Regions from separate parts of the Rossellomorea sp. y25 genome, predicted to be linked through region 1. Evidence: a T-box and tRNA genes for the amino acid it is inferred to sense, from the RefSeq annotation. Region 1 holds a T-box; the other holds one or more tRNA genes.
The links. The T-box of region 1 lies ahead of AAEM60_RS10670 (tryptophan--tRNA ligase). A T-box ahead of a tRNA ligase gene usually reads a tRNA of that ligase, here a tRNA-Trp.
Positions count from the first base shown of each region.

Region 2: it encodes a tRNA-Trp, which carries the amino acid that the T-box ahead of AAEM60_RS10670 (tryptophan--tRNA ligase) is inferred to sense. The anticodon was not compared.

Region 1 is NZ_CP145886.1:2,142,847-2,147,074, reverse strand. It holds gene AAEM60_RS10675 (methionine biosynthesis PLP-dependent protein) at 1-432, opposite strand, end outside; SAM riboswitch class I at 528-637, opposite strand; gene AAEM60_RS10670 (tryptophan--tRNA ligase) at 858-1,856, opposite strand; T-box leader at 1,915-2,157, opposite strand; gene AAEM60_RS10665 (metal-dependent hydrolase) at 2,223-2,849, opposite strand; gene AAEM60_RS10660 (NUDIX domain-containing protein) at 2,946-3,572, opposite strand; gene AAEM60_RS10655 (HAD hydrolase-like protein) at 3,586-4,228, opposite strand, start outside.
Region 2 is NZ_CP145886.1:1,373,222-1,377,449, reverse strand. It holds gene AAEM60_RS06850 (sugar ABC transporter permease) at 1-416, opposite strand, end outside; tRNA gene AAEM60_RS06845 (tRNA-Gly) at 1,091-1,164, opposite strand; tRNA gene AAEM60_RS06840 (tRNA-Leu) at 1,168-1,251, opposite strand; tRNA gene AAEM60_RS06835 (tRNA-Cys) at 1,260-1,333, opposite strand; tRNA gene AAEM60_RS06830 (tRNA-Gly) at 1,341-1,415, opposite strand; tRNA gene AAEM60_RS06825 (tRNA-Gln) at 1,420-1,491, opposite strand; tRNA gene AAEM60_RS06820 (tRNA-His) at 1,531-1,606, opposite strand; tRNA gene AAEM60_RS06815 (tRNA-Trp) at 1,618-1,691, opposite strand; tRNA gene AAEM60_RS06810 (tRNA-Tyr) at 1,772-1,855, opposite strand; tRNA gene AAEM60_RS06805 (tRNA-Thr) at 1,875-1,950, opposite strand; tRNA gene AAEM60_RS06800 (tRNA-Phe) at 1,964-2,039, opposite strand; tRNA gene AAEM60_RS06795 (tRNA-Asp) at 2,057-2,133, opposite strand; tRNA gene AAEM60_RS06790 (tRNA-Met) at 2,268-2,341, opposite strand; tRNA gene AAEM60_RS06785 (tRNA-Val) at 2,417-2,492, opposite strand; tRNA gene AAEM60_RS06780 (tRNA-Glu) at 2,533-2,607, opposite strand; tRNA gene AAEM60_RS06775 (tRNA-Ser) at 2,627-2,718, opposite strand; tRNA gene AAEM60_RS06770 (tRNA-Asn) at 2,725-2,799, opposite strand; rRNA gene rrf (5S ribosomal RNA) at 2,807-2,923, opposite strand; rRNA gene AAEM60_RS06760 (23S ribosomal RNA) at 3,222-4,228, opposite strand, start outside.

The sequences.
Region 1 (4,228 bases):
CGTTTCAAGAAAGATGGCCTTTGTTCTCTTAGAAATTTGTTCTTCTATGGAGCCGGCATCACTTGTATCGACGAAATGAAATTTGATACTATATTGTGCTTCATACTGTACGAATAAACGGTAGCTCCCGCCGTATAGGTCTTTCGAAACAATCAATTCATCCCCGCTGGAAAATAAGCTAAGGATTGCCTGAATCGCTGCCATCCCCGAGCTGAAGGCAAACCCTCTGTGCCCTTCTTCCAATTGAGTGAGGGTGTCTTCTAAGGTTGCGCGGGTTGGATTTCCTGTTCTTGTGTAATCATAGCCTGTCGATTGCCCAATCCCCTTATGTTCATAAGCAGTCGATAAATGAATGGGTAGGCTCACAGCACCCGTTGCAGGATCTTTCCGGTTTCCCGCCTGGACAAGCAAAGTATCAATATGTTTTTTCAATATTCTTCTCTCCTTTTCTTTCCCTGTAAACGAAAAGGGAAAAAACAAAAAAACCTTCTTAATGAAAATAAGAAGGTTTTGTACGTTCGTTCTCCCTCTTATCGTCCAAGTTGACATCAACTTGCTGGAATTAGCACCATACCTAAAACTGTGGCTGGTTGCTGAGGTGTCTTCGGGCCAGTCCCTCTACCTCTCTTGATAAGAAACTATATGATTTTGTGAAAAATAACTTTCCCATAACTTATAACAAAGAAGAACAAATGTCAATGAGAATTATGAATTATCCGAAAATGAAGCATACATAGTGACGCAACTTTTTGAGCCGTTTTTCGTCTGCTTCTATATTCTTGCAGAGGTCCGCACATTCCCTCCAATCAACTCCAGATGAATGGCTGAATTCAAAAAAATAGAGCGATTCATTTTATTTAATGAAAGATACCCATTTTCCTTTTAATTTCTTTCATAAATGGAATCGTCTTTTCTCTTGCTTTATCGGCTCCTTCTTTTAAAATGGCATCCAGCCTCTTGGGGTTGGCTATTAGTTCTTCATATTTGGATCGAGGTTCCTCGATAAATGAATTCATGACTTGGAATAGCTCTTTTTTCGCTTCTCCCCACCCTATTCCGCCTTGAAATCTCCTTCTCATTTCTTCAACTTGATCGGATGTTGCAAATTCCTTATAAAGCGAAAATATGACGGACGATTCAGGATCCTTAGGCTCCTCAGGGGGTGAAGAATCTGTTTTGATTTTATTGATTAGTTTTTGAAGCTTTTTTGATTCTTCAAATAATGGGATGGTATTGTTATAGCTTTTACTCATTTTTCGTCCATCAAGTCCCGGTAGAACAGATGTTTCTTCCTGTATCACATAATCGGGAAGAACAAATGTTTCGCCATATTGCTTATTAAAGTTTTCTGCAATGTCCCTTGCAATTTCGACATGCTGAATTTGATCTTTACCGACAGGAACCAGTTCCGTTTGGAATAGAAGGATATCCGCCGCCATCAATATCGGGTAGGTGAATAAGCCCATGTTGACCCCTGCATCTACTTCTCTGCCCCTTTTTTGATTATCTTCAACTACTGATTTATATGCATGGGCCCGGTTCATTAATCCTTTCGGTGCAAAGCAAGCGAGGATCCAGCTTAATTCAAAAATCTCAGGTACATCAGATTGACGGTAAAAAATCGCTCGATCAGGATCCAACCCTAATGCTAACCAAGCTGCCGCCACTCCATAAGATAGTTCTTTCATTTCATGCTGATCATGTATCTTCGTTAACCCATGATAATCCGCAACAAAATAAGCGGTGTTGTAGGATTGATTCTCTGCCAATCGTAATGCCGGTTTAATGGCGCCAATATAATTCCCTAAATGAATCCTGCCTGTTGGTTTGATACCAGTCAGAACTTGTTTTTTCATAACAATCCCCCCGTCTAAAATAATAAAACCAAACACAAAAAGGGCTTCTCATCCCCTAAAAAAGGACGAGAAACCCGTGGTGCCACCTTCATTCGCTTACACTTTAGTAAACGCACTCATATGTACAGAAGTCGCCTTCGATACATCGTCTCTTTTATCGGTGAGACCCTCCGCCATAACCTACTTCATTTCAGCCTGGATGCTCAAAAGCCCATTCAACGATTTCACCATACTGATTCTCACCATCCATCAGCTCTCTGAAATGTTTCGTTCGTCTACTCTTCTTCCTCATCGCATTTAACTATTTTAGTGTTTCCATTATTTTAATGTATCAGGAAATAATGGTCAAGTAGGCGAAAACACATTTTAGATTTCTTTAGATGAAAGAGGAAGGAAAAGTTTTATGCCTCTCTTATTAAAAGGGAGAAATTTCATATCCGCGATCAGATGACTTGCATATCCGATTACACACGCTTCAAAAACTCCATCAATCATTATTGATGACTCCAGATAATGGGCAATCATGCCATAATATACAATTCCAAGAACAGAGTGAGTATAACTGCGATGTGAAACGAATGAGGCAACGAAAATATAAATGCCCAACAACCATAACCACGTTTCATTCAACTGCCAACCGCATGCTGTCACACCGATGCCGGTAATCATCAGCATCCTTCTCTGGGTAATGAAACTCGAGAGAATCATCATTCCTGCACCATATCCAATCCCGAGCCATTGTTCTTTCCCAATTCCTTCAAGATAGCTGTACACCATCATTAAAAAACCAATGATTTGTGCCACTGCTCTGATCATTTTGGGTGAAAAAGTAACCTTGTTACTAAGCTTTCCGTCAATATCCATATCAGGCATGAGTCCGGATACCCCGCCTATTGCCACAAGTGTGGCGGTTATGTCAGGACCAGATCCAAATGAGTTCGCCACAATAAATCCCGTTGCTGCTCCAATAGCCATATGTGCTGTGCCGTTCAAGTGTGTCCTCCTACTTTCGTATCTCATTATGTATGTACCAGATTACTATGATAGCCTTTATTATCCATATTGACTATGGGAAGTACGAATTAATTTCTAAAGATGAGCCGATATGCGCGCAATTATTTCAAGAAGGTAGGACCTTTCATGAGGAACATAGTGATGGTAACTCACCCTTTGCTTAATGAAGTCCGTTTTTCCTGTTTCATTAATATGAAATCCTTCTACTTCTATTTCCGCTTTCGTTTGTTGAACGAGGGCTTTAAAGTCTTGAAGAGTCGTACGGAAAATACCGGACACTTCTTCTAACTGAAGTTGAAACTCGTCATATGCAACCGGCTTGGAATACAGGAATACGTGAGTTAGTTCCCGATCGATCATATCCCGTTGATCTAATTCCCCTTTTACAATTCCTAATGATTGCAGTTCATCTATCTTAATAAGAAGTCCAAGCTCTTCATGAACTTCTCTTACGCCGTCTTCAATCTTCTCTTCTGACAAGATATGTCCAGCGGCGGTAATATCAAGCAAGCCAGGGAAATCCTTTTTCTTATCACTTCTCAGTTGGAAGTAAATATAGGTCTCTCCACTACTCTCATCATAATGCGCAAGCCAACAGTGAAAAGTTTCATGCCAATATCCCTTTAAATGAACCTCGGAACGACTTGCTACTCCAATCCTATTACCGTATTCATCAAAGACGGCTAGTTGTTCTTCCTCCACCCGTATCCCTCCTTTATTTCATTTCCTCCAGATAATCTTTAACCTCCAAGAGATCTTCAACCACAATATCCGCTTCACGCAATTCATTTTCCTGAGAAAAATCAAAAGCACAACCTATCGAAAGAAAGTGATTTGCCTCTGCTCCTTTGAAGTCAGACAATCTATCACCAATCACAATCCCATGTGTAAGATTATGATCCTCTTTGATTTTTCGAATCAACTCCCCTTTGTCATCTGAATGTATTTCCTGAATGCTGTAGCACTCTAAAATCCATTGATCCAAATGAAAGTACTCCACGACCGTCTTTAAATAATGAGGATAGCCGTTGCTTGCCACAAAGATCGGAAAACCTCTCCCTGATAAGTAAGCTAATATTTCCTCCGTATGTGGATAGAGAGATCCATTTCCCTTCTGAATATTTTCAATCAGTTTTTCATGAAATAGATCATTCACTTTCCCATGTATATGTAAGGGATGATGAGGTAAAAGTGTTTTCCACACAACAGAAAGAGGGACACCCATAATTTCTCTGTATATTTCAAGAGGTGTATCCTCTTTCCACGTTCCTTCATCTCTTAGTCGTTGAAACGTATCATGAAGTGAAGCTTCAAGAATACGATCCGTTTGAAATAACGTTCCATCCATGTCAAAAATC
Region 2 (4,228 bases), 770 kb from region 1:
AATCCACCAATTACGTTGGGAATAAAAAACACTGTCCGCAAAATGTTTCGCGTCTTCAATGCTGCATTCAGTAAAAGTGCAAACCCGAAACCTATTAAATTACTAATAATCACAGCCGCAAACATAAACTTCGTCGTGAACATAAAGGAATTAAAAAATGTCTTATCATCTGTGAAGATCTTTTTGTAGTTATCAAATCCAACCCACTCTACAACTGAGCTGACACCATTCCATGAGGTAAACGAATAATACACCCCCATCAAAAATGGAAGAATCTGAATCACTAAAAAAAATATAAGTGCCGGTCCAACAAAGGCAGCATACGTCAGCAAGCTCTTATACTTGAACTTCTTCTTCGTAACCGCCTTGATTTGCGCATCTGGGCTTACTGGTCCAGTCTGAATCTTGGTTTCCACCCGTATCACCACCCCTAATAATGTAATCGCTTTCTTACATTATAATGGGAGCGCTTTCTTAAATAGGGGGACTCAATTGACAAAGAAGGTGCAAAATTTTGACTAGATGGGTTTGGGATGGGTTGGTGATGGGTAAATGAAAAGGTTGGGTTTCTTTGGCTTGATAAGGTGAACGTAGGGTACAATGCGATTTTGAAAATAAAATGCTGGAATTGAAAATAAATGTGGTGAATTTGAAAATAAAATTGGAAAGTCGATAATAAATGTAGCAAAGTCGATAATAAAATCGAAAGGTCGATAATATATCTGCCAAACTCGATAATAAATCCGAAAAGTCGATAATATATCTGCTAAACTCGATAATAAATTATCAAGTGCCTATAAATCTAGCAGTTATATAGTTATAGAGAGTCGCTTTTTTATGTAAAATTATCATTTTCACTCTAAAATAGTCTTTTTTCAACTCCATTCCTGTACAAAATGCTACTAATACTATCTATAATATTGAAAAACTTCGAATCTCCCCCCTTATCCTACTAAAATAAAGCTGTTACTCATTGATCCACACTAAAATCTACTCATTTATTACATTCTTCCACATTTACCTCCTAAATTTCAGTCTCAGAACAATAAAAAAAGACTTCCTCTAATGAGAAAGTCTATCATATGTAAATTGGAGCGGGTGAAGGGAATCGAACCCTCATCATCAGCTTGGAAGGCTGAGGTTTTACCACTAAACTACACCCGCGAATGGTACCGGTGGCCGGGGTCGAACCGGCACTCCAGAGGAACACGATTTTGAGTCGTGCGCGTCTGCCAATTCCGCCACACCGGCATTACATTTGGAGGCGGCAACCGGATTTGAACCGGTGATCAGGGTTTTGCAGACCCATGCCTTACCACTTGGCTATGCCGCCTTAATATTGGAGCGGAAGACGGGATTCGAACCCGCGACCCCCACCTTGGCAAGGTGGTGTTCTACCACTGAACTACTTCCGCACTACTGGGCTAGCTGGATTCGAACCAACGCATGTCGCAGTCAAAGTGCGATGCCTTACCGCTTGGCTATAGCCCACTGATAGTATATGTCACGGAAATGAAAATGTGACTTTTATGGGGCGACTGATGGGAATCGAACCCACGAATGCCTGAACCACAATCAGGTGCGTTAACCACTTCGCCACAATCGCCATGATAAAATTGGCAGGGGTAGTAGGAATCGAACCCACACCAAAGGTTTTGGAGACCTTCGTTCTACCTTTAAACTATACCCCTATGAAATATAATTGGTTTCCAATGAATCTTCCTGCTATTAGCTGGGGTTCAATACTCCGCTTACGCTAGGAAAAAAATCTTGGTGGAGGGGGGCAGATTCGAACTGCCGAACCCGAAGGAGCGGATTTACAGTCCGCCGCGTTTAGCCACTTCGCTACCCCTCCAAATAGTAAATCACTCGGTTGGTGCCGGCAAGAGGACTTGAACCCCCAACCTACTGATTACAAGTCAGTTGCTCTACCAGTTGAGCTACACCGGCATCAAGTAATAAATGGTGGCTCAGGACGGAATCGAACCGCCGACACATGGATTTTCAGTCCATTGCTCTACCAACTGAGCTACTGAGCCATTATGCAAAATAAATATGGCGGTCCGGACGGGACTCGAACCCGCGACCTCCTGCGTGACAGGCAGGCATTCTAACCAACTGAACTACCGGACCAAAAATTTTCGCGCCTGCAAATTTTTTTACCATGAGTTGCGCCAGCAAAATAACTTTCATTACCTCGCAATAGCGAAAATAACTATCCATGCGTGACTCATTAAGGATTATACTATCCAAAGTCAAAAATGGTATTGCGGGGACAGGATTTGAACCTGCGACCTTCGGGTTATGAGCCCGACGAGCTACCGAACTGCTCCACCCCGCGACGATATGATTTGTTAAGTTAAACTTATAAATTAAGGATGATTATTCAACTCAGCTTATGCTTCGTGAAAAATCATGGTGGAGGATGACGGGATCGAACCGCCGACCCTCTGCTTGTAAGGCAGATGCTCTCCCAGCTGAGCTAATCCTCCATTATATTCATTGTTTTATTTCATTTTTGGAAAAAAGTGTTGGTGACCCATACGGGATTCGAACCCGTGTTACCGCCGTGAAAGGGCGGTGTCTTAACCGCTTGACCAATGGGCCTTAATAAGAAGAAGTGTTATGGCGGAGAGCAAGGGATTTGAACCCTTGAGACAGCGTTAACCGTCTACACGATTTCCAATCGTGCTCCTTCGGCCACTCGGACAGCTCTCCATATAATGGCTCCGCAGGCAAGATTCGAACTTGCGACCGATCGGTTAACAGCCGATAGCTCTACCACTGAGCTACTGCGGAACGATATGCCTGGCGACGTCCTACTCTCACAGGGGGAGATCCCCCAACTACCATCGGCGCTGAAGAGCTTAACTTCCGTGTTCGGCATGGGAACGGGTGTGACCTCTTCGCCATTGTCACCAGACAATTCCTTGTCACTTTTTTAAGGACAAGTATTATTATATCGCGTAGATATATTTTTTCAAGGCTTTTTTTATATTTTCTTATAAAATTTATTCCCTGAAAACTAGATAAAGAATTGATGTCAAGAAAGCCGAATACCGACCAATTGTGCATCTACTTCTTCAAGTAGATACCATTCCAGCTCCGGCGGCTAGAGACTCGAGGTCATTTCAGTTCAATCAGCTGAGGGTAAAAGGCACCCTCTTCTGATTGCCCAAAAATGCTTGTCGTTTCTGGTCAAGCCGCCTCCGCTTTATAGTGTGGTTAAGTCCTCGATCGATTAGTATCAGTCAACTCCACATGTCGCCATGCTTCCATCTCTGACCTATCTACCTAGTCATCTTCTAGGGATCTTACTCACTTACGTGATGGGAAATCTCATCTCGAGGGGGGCTTCATGCTTAGATGCTTTCAGCACTTATCCCTTCCGCACATAGCTACCCAGCGATGCCTTTGGCAAGACAACTGGTACACCAGCGGTGCGTCCATCCCGGTCCTCTCGTACTAAGGACAGCTCCTCTCAAATTTCCTGCGCCCACGACGGATAGGGACCGAACTGTCTCACGACGTTCTGAACCCAGCTCGCGTACCGCTTTAATGGGCGAACAGCCCAACCCTTGGGACCGACTACAGCCCCAGGATGCGATGAGCCGACATCGAGGTGCCAAACCTCCCCGTCGATGTGGACTCTTGGGGGAGATAAGCCTGTTATCCCCGGGGTAGCTTTTATCCGTTGAGCGATGGCCCTTCCATGCGGAACCACCGGATCACTAAGCCCGACTTTCGTCCCTGCTCGACTTGTAGGTCTCGCAGTCAAGCTCCCTTGTGCCTTTACACTCTGCGAATGATTTCCAACCATTCTGAGGGAACCTTTGGGCGCCTCCGTTACTCTTTAGGAGGCGACCGCCCCAGTCAAACTGCCCACCTGACACTGTCTCCCACCCCGATAAGGGGCGCGGGTTAGAATTTCAATACAGCCAGGGTAGTATCCCACCGATGCCTCCACCGAAGCTGGCGCTCCGGCTTCCAAGGCTCCTACCTATCCTGTACAAGCTGTACCAAAATTCAATATCAGGCTACAGTAAAGCTCCACGGGGTCTTTCCGTCCTGTCGCGGGTAACCTGCATCTTCACAGGTACTATAATTTCACCGAGTCTCTCGTTGAGACAGTGCCCAGATCGTTACGCCTTTCGTGCGGGTCGGAACTTACCCGACAAGGAATTTCGCTACCTTAGGACCGTTATAGTTACGGCCGCCGTTTACTGGG